DNA from 4 places in the Streptomyces sp. NPDC016640 genome. Region 1 is predicted to be linked to each of the others. Evidence: riboswitches for the same ligand, from Rfam matches in the RefSeq annotation. Region 1 holds a riboswitch; each other region holds the start of a gene.
The links. A riboswitch is a leader RNA that binds a small molecule or an ion and turns the genes downstream of it on or off. The one in region 1 is predicted to bind cyclic di-AMP.
Positions count from the first base shown of each region.

Region 2: it holds a riboswitch for cyclic di-AMP, as region 1 does, so the genes downstream of both, ACF07S_RS29040 (M23 family metallopeptidase) here and ACF07S_RS09785 (C40 family peptidase) in region 1, are expected to answer to the same signal.
Region 3: it holds a riboswitch for cyclic di-AMP, as region 1 does, so the genes downstream of both, ACF07S_RS15905 (M23 family metallopeptidase) here and ACF07S_RS09785 (C40 family peptidase) in region 1, are expected to answer to the same signal.
Region 4: it holds a riboswitch for cyclic di-AMP, as region 1 does, so the genes downstream of both, ACF07S_RS30770 (transglycosylase SLT domain-containing protein) here and ACF07S_RS09785 (C40 family peptidase) in region 1, are expected to answer to the same signal.

Region 1 covers NZ_JBIBRG010000004.1:93,275-98,686, reverse strand. The annotation lists gene ACF07S_RS09805 (ABC transporter permease) at 1-799, shown strand, start outside; partial or broken gene ACF07S_RS09800 (ATP-dependent Clp protease proteolytic subunit) at 866-967, shown strand; gene ACF07S_RS09795 (ATP-dependent Clp protease proteolytic subunit) at 919-1,263, shown strand; gene ACF07S_RS09790 (hypothetical protein) at 1,274-1,579, shown strand; cyclic di-AMP (ydaO/yuaA leader) riboswitch at 1,913-2,115, shown strand; gene ACF07S_RS09785 (C40 family peptidase) at 2,119-2,592, shown strand; gene ACF07S_RS09780 (ATP-binding protein) at 2,653-3,114, opposite strand; gene ACF07S_RS09775 (helix-turn-helix domain-containing protein) at 3,327-4,187, shown strand; gene ACF07S_RS09770 (DUF397 domain-containing protein) at 4,197-4,421, shown strand; gene ACF07S_RS09765 (8-amino-7-oxononanoate synthase) at 4,492-5,412, opposite strand, start outside.
Region 2 covers NZ_JBIBRG010000017.1:108,136-113,547, reverse strand. The annotation lists gene ACF07S_RS29055 (GNAT family N-acetyltransferase) at 1-995, opposite strand, end outside; gene ACF07S_RS29050 (HPr family phosphocarrier protein) at 1,168-1,449, shown strand; gene ACF07S_RS29045 (GntR family transcriptional regulator) at 1,585-2,289, opposite strand; gene ACF07S_RS29040 (M23 family metallopeptidase) at 2,501-3,274, opposite strand; cyclic di-AMP (ydaO/yuaA leader) riboswitch at 3,287-3,450, opposite strand; gene ACF07S_RS29035 (M16 family metallopeptidase) at 3,646-5,034, opposite strand; gene ACF07S_RS29030 (M16 family metallopeptidase) at 5,031-5,412, opposite strand, start outside.
Region 3 covers NZ_JBIBRG010000006.1:416,266-421,677, forward strand. The annotation lists gene ACF07S_RS15865 (metallophosphoesterase) at 1-29, shown strand, start outside; tRNA gene ACF07S_RS15870 (tRNA-Glu) at 110-182, shown strand; tRNA gene ACF07S_RS15875 (tRNA-Asp) at 220-294, shown strand; tRNA gene ACF07S_RS15880 (tRNA-Phe) at 320-393, shown strand; gene ACF07S_RS15885 (DUF3040 domain-containing protein) at 441-731, opposite strand; partial or broken gene ACF07S_RS15890 (DNA-binding response regulator) at 1,202-1,378, shown strand; gene ACF07S_RS15895 (dihydrofolate reductase family protein) at 1,518-2,651, shown strand; tRNA gene ACF07S_RS15900 (tRNA-Met) at 2,715-2,788, shown strand; cyclic di-AMP (ydaO/yuaA leader) riboswitch at 3,126-3,282, shown strand; gene ACF07S_RS15905 (M23 family metallopeptidase) at 3,295-4,314, shown strand; gene ACF07S_RS15910 (PrsW family glutamic-type intramembrane protease) at 4,437-5,412, opposite strand, start outside.
Region 4 covers NZ_JBIBRG010000020.1:9,418-14,829, reverse strand. The annotation lists gene ACF07S_RS30780 (GNAT family N-acetyltransferase) at 1-796, opposite strand, end outside; gene ACF07S_RS30775 (HAD family hydrolase) at 1,032-1,901, shown strand; gene ACF07S_RS30770 (transglycosylase SLT domain-containing protein) at 1,865-2,347, opposite strand; cyclic di-AMP (ydaO/yuaA leader) riboswitch at 2,353-2,520, opposite strand; gene ACF07S_RS30765 (polyprenyl synthetase family protein) at 3,083-4,093, shown strand; gene ACF07S_RS30760 (outer membrane lipoprotein carrier protein LolA) at 4,341-5,412, shown strand, end outside.

The DNA.
Region 1 (5,412 bases):
GCTGCACCGCTACGCCGACGAGGCCGCCGCCCGCGAGGCCGTGGAGAAGCGCGAGGTGTACGGCGCGGTCGTCGTCACGGAGCGGGGCCCGAGGCTGCTCACCGCGTCCGCCGCGAGCCCGGCCGTGGCCCAGCTGCTGCAGGAGGCGGTGGCGCAGCCGGCGGCCGCCTCCGGCACGCCGGTCACCACCGTGGACGTCGTACCCGCCGCCGAACGGGATCCGCGGGGCGCGGTGATGAACACCAGCGTGCTGCCCCTGGCCCTGGCCGGGATCGCGGGCGGCGCCGCGGTGACACTGCTGGGGCTGCGCGGCGCCCGCGCGCTCGCCGCGCTGGCCGGCTCCGCCGTCCTGGTGGGCGCGGTGGCCGCGGCACTGGCGCACAGCTGGCTGGACGCGGTCCCCGGGAACTGGTGGGCCGTGGCCGCGACGTTCGGGCTGGCCGCACTGGCCATGGGCGCGACGGTCGCCGGACTCGCGGGGCTCCTCGGGCAGGCCGGTATCGGGCTCGGCGCCTTCGTGATCATGCTGTTCGGCAACCCGTTCTCGGGGGCGGCCTCGGCACCGGAGATGCTGCCCGAACCGGCCGGTGCGATCGGCCAGTGGCTGCCCCCGGGGGCGGGCGTGTCGCTGCTGCGCTCGGTGTCCTTCTTCGACGGCGCGGCCGCGGCGGGCCCGGCCCTGACGCTGACCTGGTGGGCCGCTCTGGGGCTGGGCGCCGTGCTCCTCGCCGGGCCGCTGAAGGAACGTACGGGGAAGCCCGGGCCCGCGTCCGGACGCGGCCCGGCCCCCGTCGGCTGATCGGACCGCACGGCCGGCGCCCTGGGAGGCGGCCGGCCCTCTCCCCCCGGCGGCTCCTTCCACGCCATGTCCGCGTTCTACGACACGCTGTGTTACGTCACCTGCGACGTGGAGACGGTCTGTCCGGGCCGGGCGGAGGGGACGGCCGCGGTGCTGCCGGCCGCCGGCACCCCGGGCAGGCGAGCGGTGCTGCCCGGCTCGCGCCTGCTGCTCCGCCTGCCCCGGTCGAGGAACCCGTCCAGGGCCGGACCGACGATCCGGCGGTCCGGGCCGAGGAGCCGACCCGCGTCCGGTCCCGCATGGAGGAGATGCTGGTCCGGCACACGGGCCGTACCGCGGAACGGGTCCGGGCGGACGTCGAGCGGGACACGGTCCTCGACGCGCGGGCGGCGGTGGACTACGGACCGGCGGACCGGATCGTGCCCGCCCGCCGGAGCGCGTACCCCGCCCCGGACGCGAAGTGAGCCGCGGACGCTGCCACCGGAACTGCCGCCGCTGCCCGCGTCGACCCGCGCCGAGGCCGAATCGACCGGCCGTTGCCCCGAGGTCGTCGATCTGCTCGGCCGTGTCAATCCGGCCCTGGGCGGTGACACCTACCGCGGGCTGCGCGCGGCCCGGGCGCTGGTCGGCACGGCCGTCGCACTGCGCGACGCGCTGACCCTGATGCACCGGCGCGGTGAGAGCGAACTGCACGCCGCCACCCTGGCCCGCGCGCTGCGGGTGCTGGACGGGGAACGGCGCGCGGCCCGGGTCACCCTCCCGCCGGACCCGGGCAGTTGACGCCCGGGCCGATGCGCACGGCACCCCCGACGACGGCGCGTCCCGTCCGGAGTTGAAACGGACCGAACGGCGTACCTCCATCCGGCGTAGACGAGGCTGCTGTTTTCGGGGCGCCGAAGTTGCGCAACGCGCGCGCCCGAAGGCGGAATCGGGCTTTTCTTCGCTGGTCCGGGGCTCACCGGCGCCCTGGACGGCGACCCGGACGGGCAGGTGTCCATCCGAACGGTGGAGTGGTGAGTAACAACACAAACCCCCCGTTCCGTTGGGTTTTCGATCCCTTCATGGGCCAAGATCCCTGACTGACGACAAGACCCCGCCGCCGCGGCGGGGCGATCCGGGTGGACGCCGAGTCCTGCCGCCACCCGGATGACCGGTCGACAGGAGTGGATCGGCAGGAGTGGAGGACCCGAGCACGACGGGCCGCCGGGACGTCAGTTCCGAGCAGTCCTTGGGGTGAAGCCGCACTCGTGCGGCCGGGCAACTTCGCCAGCCCGAATCCGACAGGTCATCCTTCACAGGCGGCTGACGAAGGGTTGCGCATGACTGCGCTCAATCGTGTCCCGTCTCTCATGGCCCGGGCCGGCACGGCCTCGGCCCTCACCCTGGCCGCCGTGGGCGGCTCCATCGCGGTCCCCGGCGTCGCCTCGGAGGCGGCGGCCGCGACCCCGGCCACCAAGGCCCTGCGCATCGCCGCCGCCAAGAAGGGCTCGCCGTACCAGTGGGGCGCCGTGGGACCGCACAGGTTCGACTGCTCGGGTCTGACGCTGTACTCGTTCAAGAAGGCGGGCAAGAAACTGCCGCGCACCGCCGCCCAGCAGTACAACAAGACCCGCCACATCTCCGCCGGCAGCCGCCGGGCGGGAGACCTGGTCTTCTTCCATTCGGGCAGTTACGTGTACCACGTCGGCATCTACGCGGGGCAGGGCAAGATCTGGCACGCCCCGAAGACCGGGGACGTGGTGCGTCTGCAGAAGATCTGGTCCCGCAGCGTCTGGTACGGCCGGGTGAAGTGATCCGCGGGGCGGCGGCCCGACACGCCGCCGCCCCGCCACCGTGACCGGCGGGCCCACCTCCTACGGCTCCTGCCGCCCCGCCGCCGTGACCGCTCCGGCGGACCGGACGGTCCACGGGAGCGCCACCGAGACGGTCTTGCCGCCCTCACGCGTGGGGCGGATTCTGAGCCTGCCGCCGCACTCCGCGGTCAGCCAGCGGATGATGACCAGCCCCCGGCCGTTGTCCTGCTGGACCGCGGCGGGCAGCCGCTTGGGAAGCCGGGGATGACTGTCCGTCACACCGATGTGCAGCTGTTCGTCGCGGACCAGGACGACGTCCACCGTGAACGTGGGCGACTGCCCCAGCGTGTGCTGCACCGCGTTGGTGGCGAGTTCGGAGACGATCAGCCGGACGGTGTCGGACAGTTCCGCATCCGCCGGCATGCCCCATTCCAGCAGTGTGCCCACCACATGCGCACGGGCGGCCGGGACCGAGGCGGGATCGCTCGGCAGAGTGACGGATGCTTCCAGGTGATCTGCCATGGCGACGTCGTCCCTTTCCCACGGGACCGCAGTCCGACACGGAGCGGTTGGTTCGAGTACGGTCCCGCACTGGTGCTTCGTCGCCAGACTGCCACCCCCGCACGGCATAGGGCGACGATCCCCCAAGATATGCATATATCTGTCGCTCAAAGCGGTGAACTCTGCGACGGGAGACCGTATCCGGGCGGCTCGGAAGGAGTAGGGAGAGGTCCATGCAGTACGGCCCCGCGGTGCGCCGCCGGAAACTCGGCGCGGAGCTGCGCGCGCTGCGCGCCTCGACGGGGCTCACCAGTGGTGAGGCGGCCCGGCTGGCGGGCTGGCACCAGTCGAAGGTGAGCCGGATCGAGACCGGCACGAGCGGGGTGAAGCCGGCCGATGTGCGCTTACTGCTCGATGTCTACGGCGTGTCCGATCCGCAGCTGCGGGAGCTGCTGCTGGTGCTGTCGGGCACCGGCGACGGCGCCGGCCGGCACCACTGGTGGCACGCCTACCGCGGTGTGCTGCCGCCCACCTACCGCGACTTCATCAGCCTGGAGTCGCAGGCGAGCGCGATGCGCACCCTGGAGACCACGGTGATCCCCGGGCTGCTGCAGACCCCGGAGTACGCGCGGGCGGTGACCGAGGCCGCCCTGGAGGGCACGTCGGAGGAACGACTGGACGCCCTGGTGGAGGTACGGCTGGCCCGGCAGGACGTGCTGCGGGCGGACCCGCCGCTGGAGCTGAGCGCGGTCCTGGACGAGGCGGTGCTGCGCCGCCAGGTCGGTGGTCCCGGCGTGATGGCCCGGCAGCTGACCCGGCTGGTCGAGGCGGCCCGGCTTCCCCAGGTGCGGCTGCAGGTCCTGCCGTTCACCGCGGGGGCACACATCGGGGTTACCGGCCCTTTCGTAATCTTTTCATTTTCGCGCACTTCCGATCTGGATGTGGTTGTTCTCGACCACTTGACGAGTAGCCTCCATCTGGAGCGGAAAGAAGACCTCAGGACCTACGTGGAAGCCTTCAACGCCCTTTCGGTCCACGCCCTTTCGCCAGAGGACTCGTTGGATTTCATCGCCGGCGCAGCAGCCGGCGCGTAAGGAGGCACGATGCCCACACCGCCTCGGACCATTCCTTCCAGCCTCGCACTGCACGGTGCGCGGTGGCTGCGCAGCAGCTACAGCACGGGGGCGAACAACTGCGTCGAGACGGCCCGGCCGGCCACCGGCCCCCTGGCCGGACTGCTCGCCGTGCGCGACTCCAAGACCCCGGCCGGACCCGCGCTGCTCTTCTCCCCCGAGAGCTGGGCGGGGTTCGTGACCGCGGTCCGCTGATGCGGCCCCGCATCCGCTGACCCGGCCGTTCCACCCGTCATCGTGCGACGCACGACCGTGCCCCGCCGACTCATGGCCGCGTCTCGCCGATCACCCGTACAGCGCGTTCGATCTCCGCCCCGGACAGGTCCGCGCGGGCGGTCAGTCTGAGCCGTGAGATGCCGTCGGGTACGGAAGGAGGACGGAAGCAGCCCACGGACAGGCCGGCCGCCCGGCAGTCGGCCGCCCATCGCACGGCCTGCTCCGGGGAAGGGGCGCGCACGGAGACGACCGCGGCGTCCGGACGCGCCGCCTCCAGACCCTCGGCCGTCAACCGGGCGTGCAGTTCCCGCGCCACCGCACCCGCCCGCGCCGCGCGTTCGGGCTCGCGGCGCAGCAGCCGCAGCGCCGCCAGGGCCGCGCCCGCCGCCGCCGGGGCGAGCCCCGTGTCGAAGATGAACGTCCGCGCCGCGTTGACCAGGTGCTCGATCACCCGGGCCGGGCCGAGCACGGCTCCGCCCTGACTGCCCAGCGACTTGGACAGCGTCACCGTCACGACGACGTCGTCGGCGCCCGCGATGCCCGCCGCGTGCGGGGCCCCTCGGCCGCCCTCGCCCAGTACGCCGAGGCCGTGCGCGTCGTCGAGCACCAGGCCCGCACCGTGTTCCCGGCACGCCTCGGCCAGCGCGCCGAGCGGGGCTGCGTCGCCGTCCACCGAGAACACCGTGTCGGACACCGCGACGGCCGGTCCCCCGTGCGAACCCAGTGCCTTGCGGAGGGCGTCGGGGTCGGCGTGCGCGGCGACCCGGGTCGTGCCGCGGGCCAGCCGGCAGCCGTCGATCAGCGAGGCGTGGTTGCCCGCGTCGGAGACGATGAGCGAGCCGTGCGGGGCCAGCGCGGTGACGGCGGCGAGATTGGCCGCGTAGCCGGAGGAGAAGACCAGGGCCGCCTCGAAGCCGCAGAAGGCGGCCAGTTCGCGTTCCAGCTCGGTGTGGAGTTCGGTGGTGCCGGT
Region 2 (5,412 bases), on a different contig from region 1:
CGCATGCCGTACGCGCGTGCGTGGCGCACCAGGGCGCGCTGGCGTTCGCGGCCGTCGGGGCCGGATTCGGCGTAGCCGGCGGAGACGACGACGAGCCCCTGGACCCCGTGCTCGCCGCACTCGGTGACGACCTCGGGGACGCGCTCGGCGGGCACCGCGACGACCGCGAGGTCGACGGGCCCGTCGACGGCCCGGACGGAGCGGTGGGCGGGCACCCCGTCGAGGTCCTCCAGGTCTTCCGGGAACGCCTTGTTCACGGCATGGAGCCGCCCGGTGAACCCGGCGTCCCGGAGGTGGTCGAGGATGCTGCGGCCCACGCCGCCGGGTGTGCGGCCGGCGCCGACGACGGCGACCGAGCCGGGGGCGAGCAGCCGCTGCACGGAGCGTGCCTCGGCGCGCTGCTCGCGCGCGTGCTGCACGGCCAGGGAGCGGTCGGTGGGTTCGAGATCGAACTCCAGGCGGACGACGCCGTCCTCGAAGCTGCGCTTCTGGGTGTACCCGGCGTCGGTGAACACCTTGATCATCTTGGTGTTGGCGGGCAGCACCTCGGCGGCGAACCGGCGGACACCCCGCTCCCGCGCGACGGCACCGATGTGTTCGAGCAGGGCGGAGGCGACGCCCCTGCCCTGGTGGGCGTCCTGCACGAGGAACGCGACCTCCGCCTCGTCGGCCGGCGCCGACGCGGACGCGCCGTCGGAGCCGATCCGGTCGTAACGTACGGTGGCGATGAACTCGCCGCCCACGGTGGCCGCGAGCCCCACCCGGTCCACGAAGTCGTGGTGCGTGAAGCGGTGGACGTCCTTGGCGGACAGGCGAGGGTAGGGCGCGAAGAAGCGGTAGTACTTCGACTCGTCCGACACCTGCTCGTAGAAGCTGACCAGGCGCTCGGCGTCATCGACGGTGATGGGGCGGATGCGTGCGGTGCCGCCGTCGCGCAGCACCACGTCGGCCTCCCAGTGAGCGGGGTACTCGTGCCGGTCCGACGAGGTCTGCATGGGCCCCAGGGTACGGCTCGCGTACGGCAACGGCGCGGGGCAGTCTGTGGTGGACGGGAGCCGGACCGAGGCCGCGGTCCGGCGGTCACCGGGAGCGGACGCCGCTCCCGGGCACGCCGCACGATATGGGAAACTGGTCTAGACAACCCTGAACAGCGAAGGGCAGCAACACATGGCTGAGCGCCGCGTCAACGTCGGCTGGGCCGAGGGTCTCCACGCCCGCCCCGCCTCCATCTTCGTCCGAGCCGCCACGGCCGCAGGCGTCCCGGTGACGATCGCCAAGGCCGGGGGCAACCCCGTCAACGCGGCCTCCATGCTGGCCGTTCTGGGCCTGGGCGCCCAGGGCGGCGAGGAGATCGTCCTCGCCTCCGACGCGGAGGGCGCCGACGCCGCCCTGGACCGTCTGGCGAAGCTGGTCTCCGAAGGCCTCGGGGAACTCCCCGAGACCGTCTGAGCCCCGCGCTCCTTTTACGCCCGAACCGGCACCGAAAGGCCCGCCCGACCCATCGGGCGGGCCTTTCGGTTTTCCTTTTTCCGGGCAGTGTGAATAACCCCCGGGAATGCACCCTCTTTGTATACGGGATCCGTGTTAATGACGCAGGCTCGGCATGTTTACGGGATGTTGCGGGTTCCTCACACGGTCCGCGCGGCCGGTGCGATCGGCTCCGGGGGCGAAACGCAGGCGGTGCGCGGCGCTCGCGCGCTCGGTGTGCGAGGCCATGACGGCCCGCGCGCGCTCGCCGTCGCCGCGCGCCACGGCGTCCACGATCGCGCCGTGCTCGGCCCAGTACCCGACCGGATCGGCGGGCCCCTCGGTGGTGTACATCCAGGCGATCTTGTGCCGCAGCTGGGTCAGCAGCGACGTCAGCGCCGGGCTGCCACAGGACTGGGCGAGCGTCTCGTGGAACCAGCCGCCCAGGGAGCGCAGGTCGTCGCTGGTGCCCTGACGGGCGCGTTCCTGGCCCAGCCGGACGAGACCGCGCAGCACCTTCAAGTGGGCCTCGGTACGGCGCTGGGCCGCGCGGGAGGCGGCGAGCGGCTCGAGGAGCAGACGCATCTCCAGCAGGTCGGCGGCCTCCCGCGCGGTGGGTTCCGCGACGCACGCGCCCGCGTGCCGCCGGGTCACCACGAAGCCCTCGGCCTCCAGCGTGCGCAGCGCCTCCCGGACGGGGACGCGGGAGACACCGTGACGGCGGGCGAGGAGGTCCTCGGTGAGCCGGCTGCCGCGCTCGTGGACACCCGCGACGATGTCGTCCCGGATCGCCGTGCACACCGAGTGCGCGGGAATACGCATGACCGACCTCCGGCTTAATCCCCGTGAAACGTCGAAGACTGACGTGTGTTCCGTGACTCTATTGCAATCGGCGGGATTTTCCGACGGGGGTCCGGAATCCGTGCGTATTTTTTGACGAGCGGTCCCTTTGAAACGCCGAAAGCCCCGGCTCGGAAGCCGGGGCCACGGGAAGCGGGGCGCCCGCCGCGCCGGCGGCCGGCGCCCGCACGTCTCAGAGGTTCACACCGTGCGCGCGGAGGTAGGCGACGGGATCGATGTCGGAGCCGTACTCGGCGGTCATCCGGGCCTCGAAGTGCAGGTGCGCGCCCGTGACGTTGCCGGTCGCGCCGGAGAGGCCGATCGGCTGCCCCGCGGCGACCTGCTGCCCCACCGAGACGCCGATGGACGACAGGTGGCCGTACTGGGTGTACGTGCCGTCGTTCATCCGGATGACGACCTGGTTGCCGTACGCGCCGCCCCAGCCGGCCTCGACGACGGTGCCGGTGCCGACCGACCGGACCGTGGCGCCGCTCGCGGCGTGGAAGTCGACACCCGTGTGGCTGCCCGAGGACCAGACGGCGCCGCCGCTCCGGTAGGAGGTCGACACGTAGGAGCCGGGGATCGGGGAGACGAAGGTGTCGAGGCGCTCGCGCTCCGCCTCGCGCGCGGCGCGCTCCTTCTCCGCGCGGGCCTTCTCGGCCGCTTCGGCCGCCTTCTCGCGCGCGGCCTGCTCGGCGGCCTTCCGCGCGGCGGCCTCGGCTGCCTCTCGTGCGGCCTCGTGCTGGGCGGCCGCCTGGGCGTCGATCCGCTCGGCGACCGCGTCGCCCAGGGTGACGACGGGAGTGAGGCCGGTCCGTGCCGCGGCCGGTTCGGCGGCGAGCGCGGGGGCCGTGAGGGAGCCGACGGCGCCGGTGGTGGCGAGGGCCGCGACGCCCGCCGCGCGGGCGGTGCCGCGCTGCGTCCGGCTGGGACGACGGTGCTTCCCGGTGGCGCGGGTGAACGCCATGTACAGGCTGGTCCTTTCCTTCCCTCTCGCCTACCGGGTTAGCTGACGGGTTCGGAGCAGGAAGGTCTCCTACGGACCCCCTCGCGACACGCGCGGGCGTCCGATTCACCCCAGGGACTGCACGGGTCCCCGGCTCCCCTGGCTCGCGCCGTGCGGGGACTCGGCGATGACTGTCCGGTGCCGCGGATGCGGCGCACTGCCCGACGAACAGCCCGGAAGACGCTAAGCGGGAGATCTTTCGATCCCCAAGCGAATCACGGCTTTTGTAGCGCATCCCACAGGGCAGACAGGAATCCTCCGCCTCAATTCGGGCACGAGTGGGCCCTGGTGACATCCGTGTCACCAGGGCCCGGGTGCGCGGCCGCGGCCCGCTACTCGGCCGTCACGACGGTGACCTCGCCGAGCCCGAGGGCCTCGACGGACCCCTTGATCTGCGCCGCGTCTCCGACGAGGACGGTCACCAGGCGGTCCACCGGGAAGGCGTTCACGACGGCCGCGGTGGCCTCCACGGTGCCGGTCGCGGCCAACTGCCGGTACAGGTCGGCCTGGTAGTGGTCGGGCAGGTGCTGCTCGACCTGGTCGGCCAGGGTGCTCGCGACGGCCGCGGCGGTCTCGTACTTGAGCGGCGCCACGCCCACCAGGTTCTGCACGGCGACGTCGCGTTCGGCGTCGGTGAGCCCCTGCGCGGCGAGCGTGCGCAGCACCGTCCACAGGTCCTCGAGGGCGGGCCCGGTGTTCGGGGTGTCGACGGAGCCGCTGATGGCCAGCAGCGCCGCGCCCGTGCCGTCCGGCGCGGACCTGAGGACCTGCCCGAACGACCGTACGCCGTAGGTGTAGCCCTTCTCCTCGCGCAGGACGCGGTCCAGGCGGGAGGTGAGGGTGCCGCCGAGGCAGTACGTGCCGAGCGCCTGCGCGGGCCAGACCCGGTCGTGCCGGTCGGGGCCGATACGGCCGATCAGCAGCTGCGTCTGGACGGCGCCGGGGCGGTCCACGATCACGACCCGGCCCGTGTCGTCGGCGACCACCGGCGGGATCGGCCGCGGCCGGGCCGCGGAGCCGGTCCAGGAGCCCAGGGTGTCGCCGAGCAGCGCGTCCAGGTCGACGCCGGTGAGGTCGCCGACGACCACCGCGGTGGCGGTGGCGGGGCGCACGTGCTTGTCGTAGAAGGCGCGTACGGCCCCGGAGCCGATGCCCGCGACCGTCTCCTCGCTGCCCTGACGCGGGCGCGACATGCGCGAACTCGCCGGGAACAGCTCCCTGAAGAGTTCCTTCGCGGCGCGGCGGGAGGGGTTCGCCAGCTCGTGCGGGATCTCGTCGAGGCGGTTGCGGACGAGCCGTTCGACCTCGCTGTCGGCGAACGCGGGCGCCCTGAGGGCGTCGGCGACCAGCCCGAGTCCCTTGGCGAGCCGGGAGGCCGGGACCTCCAGGCTGAGGCGGACGCCGGGGTGGTCGGCGTGCGCGTCCAGGGTGGCGCCGCAGCGCTCCAGCTCGGCGGCGAACTCCTCGGCGGAGTGCTTGTCGGTGCCCTCGGAGAAGGCCCGCGCCATGATCGTGGCCACGCCGTCGAGTCCGGCCGGCTCGGCCTCCAGGGGCGCGTCGAGGATCACCTCGACGGCGACGACCCGCTGGCCGGGACGGTGGCAGCGCAGCACGGTCAGGCCGTTGCCGAGCGTGCCGCGTTCGGGGGCCGGGAAGGCCCAGGGCCTGGCCTCGCCCGCCTGCGGCTGCGGGTGGAAGTCCATCGTGGCGAGCTCGGTCACTTCGCCGTCTCCTCGTTCTCGTCGGTGCCGGCGACTGCGGCGGCTTCCTCGGTGTCCTCCGCCTCCGCGGCCACGGGCTCGTAGACGAGCACCGCGCGGTTGTCGGGGCGCAGGCGGGCCCGGGCGACCTCCCGCACCTCCTGCGCCGTCACGTCGAGGATGCGCCGGACGGCGGTCAGGGCGAGCTGCGGGTCGCCGAACAGGACGGCGTAGCGGCACAGTTCGTCGGCGCGGCCCGCGACCGTGCCGAGCCGGTCGAGCCACTCGCGCTCCAGCTGGGCCTGGGCGCCCTCCATCTCCTCGGCCGTGGGGCCCTCCTCGGCGAACCGGGCGAGCTCCTCGTCGATGGCGGCCTCGATGACCGGCACCTCCACGTCG
Region 3 (5,412 bases), on a different contig from region 1:
CCGCCTCGCCCTCGACGACCTCCCCGTAAACCGTTTTGGCGAACCCTCCCTCCATCCCATATGCTTCTCACGTCCCCGACGCGCTGAGAAGCGCCCAGGCGGGCCGATAGCCCTCATCGTCTAGCGGCCTAGGACGCCGCCCTTTCAAGGCGGTAGCACGGGTTCGAATCCCGTTGGGGGCACGCACCACCCTGTGCGACACTGTCGTACGACGCGCTTGGTCCTGTGGAGCAGTTTGGAGTGCTCGCCACCCTGTCAAGGTGGAGGCCGCGGGTTCAAATCCCGTCAGGACCGCTGGTGTTTCACGTGAAACACCTGCGGCTGGGTAGCTCAGTTGGTACGAGCGATCGCCTGAAAAGCGATAGGTCGCCGGTTCGACCCCGGCCCCAGCCACAACAAAGGCCCCGATCTTCGGATCGGGGCCTTGTTGTGTGCCGGGGTCAGTCAGGCGGGTGGTGGTGGGGGCCGCCGGTGCGAGGGTGATCGGGGTCGAGCAGCTGGACGGCGATACCGGCGAGGACCAGACCCGCCGCGATGAGGAGCCCGTCGGCGACGATCATGCCCGCGATCAGCATGGCCACCCCGGCGGCCAGCAGCCACCAGACGCTCGTGCGCCGGTACTCGCGGGGGCGGGCCGGCCGTCCGGCGGACAGCGCGCGGGTGAAACGGGGGTCCTCGTGCTCGAGTCGGGCCGCGAGGTCGACCAGGCGCTCGTCGTCGGACTGGGGCACGGCTCCTCCTTCCCAGGGGTGGCCGCCTTGTGACACCGTCGGCGGCCGTCGCTCCGGACACCGCCGGGCGTCGGTTCCGTGACGCCGGGCCGGACGAGCGCGAACCGCCGGCCTACCGCGAACTCGGGCCTGTACAGGGGAGTTTGCCCGTGCGCCGACGTCGCCACCCGTCCGGTACGGTGCCTCCGGCGTCACCCGCCGCCACCGGTGCGGGCCATCGGCCGCGGGCCCCGTCCCGCGCCGGGCCCGGTGCGTACGCGGGGCACCGCGGCGGTGGGGAACCCGGCCGGGAAACGGGGGCTGTCACCGATGGCGCGGGGCCCGCTCAGCACGCAGGCCGAGTGGTGCACGACGAGGCCGGCCAGTCCCTCACCGCCGTACTGCTCCAGCTCGAGCGCTCCGCCGGCCACGTGCCGCCCGGGCCGAGCGGGGAACTGCGCCGGGTGCGGGAGGCCACCCGGGCCGGCCCGGAGGAGATCCTCGAGCTCGTCGCCGGGGGACACGCCTCGCAGCAGATCGCGCACCTCCTCGTGATCAGTCCCGGGACGGTGGAGCGGCGCCGCACCAGTCCGCCGGCCACCCCCGGTCCGAAGGACCGGCTGGAGCTCACCCGGTACGCCATCCGCGTGCGTCCGATCGAGCCCTGACCCGCGCACCGGCCCGCGGTGCACCGGGGCGCGGGCGAGGACGTGCCCCCGCCGGGTCTGTTGTCAGACTGGACCCGGGCCGCACCGGCCCGCCCGCCCCGGTCCCCGCCCGCTGCCGTTCCTCACCCGGAGTACGCCGATGCCCCACCCGTACGTCCTGCTGTCCGCCGCCGTCTCCCTGGACGGCTACCTGGACGACACCGGCCCCGAGCGGCTGCTGCTGTCCGGCCCGGCCGACTTCGACCGGGTCGACGAGGTGCGGGCATCCGCGGACGCCATCCTGGTCGGCGCCGGCACCATCCGCGCCGACAATCCCCGGCTGCTGGTCAACTCGCCCGGACGGCGCGCCGCCCGGGTCGCCGGGGGCCGGCCCGCCTTTCCGCTCAAGGTCACCGTCAGCGGCTCCGGTGACCTGGACCCGGCGGCGCGGTTCTGGCACACCGGCGGCGAGAAGCTGCTCTACACCACCGACCAGGGCGCCGAGCGGGCCCGCGCCCACGGTCTCGCCGCCGACGTCGTCCCGCTCGGGCCGGAGATCGACTGGCGGCGGCTCCTGGAGCACCTGCACGGCGTGCGCGGCGTCCGGCGGCTGATGGTCGAGGGCGGCGGCCGGATCCACACCCAGCTGCTCACCCAGGGCCTCGCGGACGAACTCCAGCTGGTCCTCGCCCCGCTGTTCGTCGGCGCCCCGGACGCACCCCGCCTGTTCGGCCCCGGTGCGTACCAGGCCGGCCGGCTGCGGCTGGTCGAGACCCGCCCGGTCGGCGACGTCGTCCTGACGCGTTACGAGCCCACCGCCCCCGGCGCCGGCCCGCTGCCCTCCGCCGCCGACCACCACTGGCTCGCCCTCGCCTGCGACCTGGCCGACCGGTGCCCGCCCTCACGGACGGCGTTCAGCGTGGGCGCGGTCGTGGTGGCGGCGGACGGTACGGAGCTGGCGCGCGGCCACTCCCGGGAGGGCGCCGACCCGGTGGTGCACGCGGAGGAGGCCGCGCTCGCCAAGATCGGTCCCGCGGATCCCCGGCTCGCGACCGCGACCGTGTACTCCAGTTTGGAGCCCTGCGCGCGCCGCGCGTCCCGGCCCGCGCCCTGTGCCCGGCTGATCCTGGAGGCGGGGGTACGGCGGGTGGTCACGGCCTGGCGCGAGCCGGACACCTTCGTGGCGGGCGCCGACGGCAGCCGGGAGCTGACGGAGGGGGGCGCCACCGTCGTGGTCCTGCCGGAGCACGAGGAGCGGGCCAAGGCACCGAACGCCCATCTGACCGGCCGGTGAGACCGGAGCCGGGTAATGGGTGTGCGGCATGTCCCGTGCATGGCGTACAGTGGTGTTCAACGACGCGGGGTGGAGCAGCTCGGTAGCTCGCTGGGCTCATAACCCAGAGGTCGCAGGTTCAAATCCTGTCCCCGCTACTGAAGGCCGAGGGCCGGAATCCGAAAGGGTTCCGGCCCTCGGCGTTTTCGGTTCGCTTCTCCCGGTCGGCTTGTTCCGGTCCGCTGTCGCGGTTCCCCCGGTCTCGCCATCACCCAGCGTGAGTGATTCATCCCACAACGCATAACAACTGACACACCGTCAGAGCTGATGAGGCGTGGGAAGTGCGGTCAACTCGCCCGTTTTTGGCAGTCGGTGGCCGTTAAGTCCCCAGGGGATTCGTTAAAGATCAAGAGGAACGGCTTGGAATACGGCCCTCGCGTCTATTAACGTTCGATAACGCAGCGCGGTCGTCCCAGCCGTCACAGACGTCGGCTCCGCGCGCACGCGCCGAATCCCGCAAGGGAACCGGGGAACCATCCCATGGGGTGAATCGCGTGGATACCGCCGTGGAAGCACGGCTCGTATACGCGCGTAGGAGACCTTCCTGCTCCGAACCCGTCAGCTAACCCGGTAGGCGGAGAAGGAAGGAAAGGAGTACGCCCACGTGGCGTCCAATCGGCCTGCCCCCGAGGCCCCGTTCCAGCTGAGCGAGACCTTCGTCTACGGCAGTGTCCACACCGACGAGGGACCCTTCGAGCCGTGGAACCCCACGGCGGAGTCCGTCCGACCGGTCCGGGGCCGGCACCGCGTCAGCAAGCAGCGCGGCGGAGGACTCGCCCGCAGCTCCACCGTCCTGGGCGTCGGCGTCATAGCGGCCGTCGGGGCGGGCGGCATGGCCAGCGCGCAGGCCGGCAAGCCGCCGGTCTCGATCTCCCTGCCCGACCTGCCCAACGTGGGCTCCCTCATCTCCGACGAGGAGACGCCCGAGGGGACGGCCACCCCGCTCAGCACCATCGGCATGACCACGGCCGACAGCGAGCAGGGCGCCGCCGACGCCGGCGAGGCGCTGCGCGCCCGGATCATGGCCCAGGTCGAGCAGCAGCAGGACCAGGCCGAGAGCAAGGCGGAGGCGGAGGCCGTCGCCGCGGCCGAGAAGGCGGCCGCCGAGGCCGCCGCCAAGGCGGAGAAGGAGGCCAAGGCCAAGGCCGCCGCCGCCAAGGAGAAGGCGGAGGAGGAGGCCCGGGAGAAGGCCGAGGCCGAGCGTCTCGCCAAGCTGGCCAAGCAGTACGCGCTGCCGACCTCCTCGTACACCCTCAGCTCCACCTTCGGCCAGGCCGGCGCCTACTGGTCCTCCGGCTACCACACCGGCCTCGACTTCGCCGCCCCCACGGGCACGCTGATCAAGGCCGTGCACACCGGCACGATCACCTCCGCCGGCTGGGACGGCTCCTACGGCTACAAGACCGTGCTCACCCTCGACGACGGCACCGAGGTCTGGTACGCCCACCAGTCGTCCATCAGCGTCAGCGTCGGCCAGAAGGTCAACACCGGCGATGTGATCGGCCGGGTCGGCTCCACCGGCAACTCCACCGGCGCCCACCTCCACCTGGAGGTCCACCCCGGCGGCTCCACCTCCGGCATCGACCCGCTGGCGTGGCTGCGCGGCAAGGGCCTCACCCCCTGAGCCCCGCCGCCCGCTGAGGCGCTCGCCCCGCATCCCGGCAGTCCCGACGACGACACTCCGGCGTCAGGGCTGCCGGTCAGGCGTGTGGGGGCGGGACAGGACCGGGAAGGAACCCGGACCCCTCAGGACGACCGGTGGACGTTCGGTTCGTGCGCGCCGTACGGAAACCCGTACGGCAGGTGGCCGTGCGGCGGATGACCGCCTGTCGGGTGCCCAGGCGCCGGATGGTCATGTGTCGGGTGCCCAGGTGCCGGACGGTCATGTGTCGGGTGCCCGTGTGTCGGGTGCCCGTGTGGGAAACGGCCGTGTGCCGGGTGCCCCTGCATCGGATGCCCGTACGCCCCGGGCACCGGCCACGGCGCGGCGGCGACCGGAACCCGAGGCGCGGTGACGCGGGCGGCGTGGTCAAGGGCCGGACGGGCCGCGCCCCGCCGGTGCCACAGCTCCAGCAGCAGTTCCCGTTCCCGCGTGACGAAGTCCGCCCCCGCCCGCCCCAGCCGCCCCCGGTGCCGCAGGAACGCCAGCGAGGTCGCGTACGCCTCGTACCGTGCCATCGACCGCGCCGCCGCCCTGCCGCCGTACCGGCGCGCGTAACGGCGGGCGATGCGCCGGGCCCGCATGGAGCCCAGTACGAACGGCTCCGCGGGAGTGAGCCAGCCGGCGGCCGCGTACGCGGGCAGCTCCGTGCGGACGGCTCGCAGCTCACGCTGCCGCGTCCACACCACCAGCCAGGTCAGCAGGCCGAACGTCGGCACCATGAACGCCGCGTACACCGCGAAGAAGCCGTACGGGCCGAGGGCCGAGGACCCGTTCCACAGCGCGTGCATGCCCATCGCGAGGAGCAGCCCGCCGAGCGGGAGCAGCACGCGCCGCAGCCGCTGCCGTTCCGTGGCGAGCGCGGCGACGCCGAAGCCGATCCCGGTGAGCACGGTGAACAGGGGGTGGGCGAACGGCGACATGACGATGCGGACGAAGAACGTCGCCGCGGTGACCGAGGCGACGCCGGTGTCGCCGGTGAGCCGGTCGGTGCCGAAGGCGGTGCCCAGGTAGAGGATGTTCTCGGTGAACGCGAAGCCGGTGGCGGTGACCCCGGCTATC
Region 4 (5,412 bases), on a different contig from region 1:
GACCGGGCGAGTACTTCGCGAACTCCGTGTCGTACGCCGGGAACCAGCAGGCCAGGACCGACGCCGAACGCAGGCCGAAGTGCGCGGCGACGGGACGGCCGCCGGCGTACAGGACCGACAGCGTGCCCGTGCACTGGGGCGCCCGGGTCCCGGCGAGCCGGCCCACGAGCCGGGCGATCCACTCCTGCGCGAACCGGTCGCGGCGCCCGGTCCTGCGGTACTGCGCCGACTTCCACTCCATGAGCACGCGCAGCGCGGCCGGGTCCCGTTCGTCGAAGACGAACCGCACGGGTCCGGTCCGGCGGCCCAGTCTGCGCTCCTTGGCCAGGGTGCTCTTCAGGAACTTCGGCGACCGGGTGCGCAGCACGGACTCGTAGGTCCCGTACCCCTTCTCCACGTCGATGACGTACGTGGTGTGCTCCTCGGCCGCGTACGGCACGAACAGCCCCTGGCCCGCCTCCAGGTTGTCGAAGGCGAAGCTCGACACCGAGCAGGCCCGCAGCAGTTCACCGGTCTCCGGTGCGGCGCCGGGGGCCAGGACCGCGCCCTGGCAGTCCGACACCCCGAGCCCGATCGCCCGGCCCTGCCCCAGCACGCCCCGCTCGTACGGCAGGAAGCCCGCCGGTTCCGCTCCCTCGTACAGCACCGCGACCCGGGCCTGTGACCGCACCCGGCCCACGGCGGTGGCGAACTCCGGTTCCATGAAGGGGCTGCGCGGTGCGTCCGTCGCGGCGCGCAGTTCCCGCCAGCGCTTCCGTTCCCCCTCGCCGAGCTCCCCGGGTCTCAGCACGCGCACGCGTCCACCGCTCACCTGACCCCCCGATCAAGTCCCCCCTGGACACTGGGAAGGTACCGCCCGGGACCGGGCGGACGGTAGACAGCGGAGCATGTTCTCGCCGAACGGGGAAAGAGGTCCGCAACCCGCCCGTACCAGGCGATGGCGGAAAGGTCCCTTAGCGTGACGGACGCGGTCGCGCAAGCGGTTCCGGGCAGCGTGAGGCGGATCGTGGGGTTGTCCGTATTCTCTGATCATGGCCGTACCCACCGCATATTCACTCATCGCCACCGACCTGGACGGGACGCTGCTGCGCGGCGACGACACCCTCTCCGACCGGTCCCGCGCAGCGCTCGCGCGGGTGGCTCGGGCCGGTGCCCAGCACCTCGTCGTGACAGGGCGCCCGGCCCCCAGAGTGCGGCCGCTCCTGGACGACCTCGGCAGCACGGGGCTCGCGGTGTGCGGGCAGGGAGCGCAGGTGTACGACGCCGGCGCGGACCGGATGCTGTGGTCCGTCACGCTGGACCGGGAACTGGCGGAGACCGCGCTCGGCAAGATCGAGGCCGAGGTGGGGGAGGTGTACGCCGCGGTCGACCAGGACGGGGTCGACGGGCTGACGCTGATCGAGCCCGGTTATCTGATGCCGCACCCGACCCTCCCCGCCGTACGGGTCGAGCGGCGCGGCGATCTGTGGGACCGGCCGATCAGCAAGGTGCTGCTGCGCCATCCGCGGCTGACCGACGACGCGTTGGCGGCGGCGGCGCGGTCGGTGGTCGGTTCGCTGGCCACGGTCACCATGTCGGGGCCGGGCACGGTGGAGCTCCAGCCGTGCGGGGTCACCAAGGCCACCGGGCTGGCGCTGGCCGCCGAACACCTCGGGCTGAGCCCGGAGCGCGCCGTCGCCTTCGGTGACATGCCGAACGACATCCCCATGTTCGACTGGGCGGCCCGCGGCGTCGCCATGGCCAACGCCCACCTCGAGCTGAAGGCGGTGGCCGACGAGGTCACCGCGTCGAACGAGGACGACGGCGTGGCCGTCGTCCTCGAGCGGCTGTTCGGCGGGCCGGGCCGGCAGCGGGTGGCTCCGGATCAGTACGCGCCGAAGACGTTGTCGATCGAGCCGTAGCGGTCGGCGGCGTAGTTGCAGGCCGCCGTGATGTTCGCCACCGGGTCGAACGGGTCGAAGACGGTGCCGGGTACGTGGTAGGCCGCGAAGGTCGGGTCGATCACCTGGAGCAGCCCCTTGGAGGGGGTGCCGGCGGCGGCGTTGGAGTCCCACAGGTTGATGGCGGCGGGGTTGCCGGAGGACTCGCGCAGGATGTTGCGGTGGATGCTCTCGTAGCTGCCCGGGATGCCGTGCTGCGCCATGACGGACAGCGACTCGCGGATCCAGCCGTCGAGGTTGTCCGGGTACGCCGTCGTGGCCGTCGCGGTGGCCGTCGTGGTGTCCGCGGCGGCGCTGGTGGCGCCGAACAGCGGGAGGGCGACCATGGCGACGCCGGTGCCGGCGACGGCGAGGGAGCGGACGAGGCGGCGGCTGCCGGAGTGGCGGTGCTGACCCTGTGCGGGCATGTCTGGGTTCCTCTCCTACGCCTGCGGGGTGAGCTGTCGGGTTCGGGCGGGAGAGTGCCCGGCCGTGCCCTGCGGGCACGGCTTCACCCCGAGCCGTTCCGGTGCGTTGCCCGGTCCGGCGGCTTGCCTGGGTCCCCCGCTCCTGCCGTGCGTGAGTTCGTCGTCGGGTGTGGTGCGGGCGGCGGCAGGACTAGGCGTCCGCCCGGCAGGCCGGGAACGTATGCGAGGGCACGGGGCGGGAACAAGTGCGGATGTCACACCGCACGCCGTTCGATCGTGGAACGGGGTGTTTGGGATGCTTGATCCTTTTTGTTCACCAGGGGTCAACTGGGCTCCGGGTGAAGGGGAAAGGCGTGCGCCGGGGAGCGGCCGGGCCGCCGGGCCGCCGTGACCCACTTCACTGACCGGGAACCGTGGAGCCATTTCCGGCCAATGGGATATTCGCCGGCAATAGCCGCGCATCGGACGCCGGGGCGGGAGGGGTGGCGTGTGTGCCGGGAGAGGGCTCGAAGCGCCGGGGGCGAGGAGAGGGTGCCGCGTCCGGAAAGTCAGGGAATGTCCCGCATGGCCGGTCGATCGGCATCACCCCCGCTTCCGGTCCCGTGCCGCTCTCCCGGTATCCCCGGGCGCTGACGGTGATCGAAACGTGACCGGATACGCTGACTCGAGTGAGGGCAGCGACCTATCGACGAACCGTGTGATCGCCAGCAGACACCAGCAGACAGGAGACCCCTCGTGACCGTCGTCGGGCCGTTCGGGCTGAGCGTGCGGGACCAGGCTCTGGAAGCCGATGTCCAGGCCGGATTGACGGCTGTCGAGGAGGGCCTGCTCGAGGCCACCAAGAGCGAGGTGCCCTTCATCACGGAGGCCGCCCAGCACCTGGTGCGGGCCGGCGGCAAGAGGTTCCGCCCGCTGCTCGTGATGCTGGCCGCCCAGTTCGGCGATCCCTACGCACCCGGTGTCGTACCGTCCGCCGTGGTCGTGGAGCTGACCCATCTGGCCACGCTGTACCACGACGACGTGATGGACGAGGCCGACGTACGGCGCGGAGTCGCCAGCGCGAACGTCCGCTGGGGCAACTCCGTCGCGGTCCTCACCGGCGACTTCCTCTTCGCCCGGGCCTCGCACATCCTGGCCGACCTCGGCCCGGAGGCGGTGCGGGTACAGGCCGGGGCGTTCGAGCGGCTGGTCACCGGGCAGATCCTGGAGACCGCGGGACCGCAGGGCGGCCGGGACCCGGTCGACCACTACCTGGACGTGCTCGCCGGCAAGACCGGTTCGCTGGTCGCGGTCTCCTGCCGCTTCGGCGCGATGATGTCCGGCGCCGACGACACGGTGGTGGACGTGCTCACCCAGTACGGCGAGCGGCTCGGCGTCGCCTTCCAGCTCGCCGACGACGTCCTGGACATCGCCTCCGACTCCCACGAGTCCGGCAAGACCCCCGGCACTGACCTGCGCGAGGGCATCGCCACGCTGCCCGTGCTGCGGCTGCGGGAGCGCACGGCCCGCCTCGGGCTGGCCGGCGACATCGCCCTGTGCGAGCTGCTGAACTCCGACCTCACCGACGACGCCCGGCACGCCGAGGCGCTGCGGCTGCTGCGGGTCCACCCCGCGCTGGAGCAGGCCCGCCGGGACACCGTGCGGTACGCCGAGGAGGCCCGCGCGGCGCTGGCCCCGCTGCGGGAGTGCGACGCGAAGGCGGCGCTCGTGCAGCTGTGCGACGCGGTCGTGCACCGGGCCGGCTGACCCGGCCGTCTCCCGAACTCCCCCTCGACCCCTACTGGTCGGGGGAGAAAACCACCCCCCGTGTCATACCGCAGCAGTACACGGAGTTGCGCCCCGGGTCTGACGATTCCGCGTGCCGGATTTGGTCAGATGGACCACGACGGACAACACCACTTCTCACCGGTTCGGGTGAGAATGGCGGCTCAGGGTGAGACTGGCGCGAGGTCACGAGACGGAAGCCGCCGCCGACCACGAAGGCAGGGCACACATGGCACCGTACGAAACCGACGACACGACGACCGCGGGGGAGGCCGACGAGCCGCGCGCGGGACGGCGCAGGGCCGCGCGGTACGTCGTCCCGGTCACGGTGATGGGAGTGGCGGCCGCGACCATCGGGCTGGTCCCCGCCATCGCCGACTCCGGCGACCCCGATCTGCCGGAGATCACCGCCGTGCAGCTCATCGAGAGGATCGCCACGTCGGACGTCCAGCAGCTGTCCGGCACGGTGAAGATCACCACGGACCTGGGGCTGCCGGACCTCGGCGGCCTGGAGAGCGGCCTGGTCTCCGGCGCGACGGAGCAGGGCGAGGGCGGCTCCTCGGCCGACCCGTCCGCCAAGCTCACCGAGCTGGCCTCCGGCACGCACACGCTGCGCGTCGCGGCCGACGGCCCGGACCGGCAGAAGCTCTCGCTCCTGGAGAACGCCGCCGAGTACAGCCTGATCCACAACGGCAAGGACGTCTGGGGCTACGACAGCGCGTCCAACGCGGTCCACCACAGCACCGTCGACCGGTCCGGCGAGGACCGGGCGCAGAAGCCCCCGGCCACCCCGAAGGACTTCGCCGAGGAGGCGCTGAAGGCGGTCGACGACACCACGTCCGTGGCCGTCGACGGCACCGCGCAGGTGGCCGGCCGGGACGCGTACAAGCTGGTCGTCAAGCCCAGGCAGTCCGGCTCCACGGTCGGCGCGATCAGCATCGCGGTCGATCACAGGACCGGTATGCCGCTGAAGTTCACGCTGACCCCGGCGAGCGGCGGTGCCGCCGTCGTGGACGTCGGCTTCACCAAGGTGAGCTTCGACCGGCCGGCCGCGTCGACCTTCGCGTTCACCCCGCCCAAGGGCGCCGAGGTGACCGAGGACGGCGAACTCGACCACGGCCGGGAGCGCTCCGGGAAGCCGGAGAACGCCCCGAAGCCGGAGGAGGACCTGGCCAAGGGCCTCGACGGGCTGAAGATGCTCGGCGAGGGCTGGAACTCCGTCGCCGTCTTCGACACCGGCGGCGAGGGCGGCCTGCCCACCGGTGAGGCGGGCGGTGACCTCGGCGGCTTCCTCGGCTCGC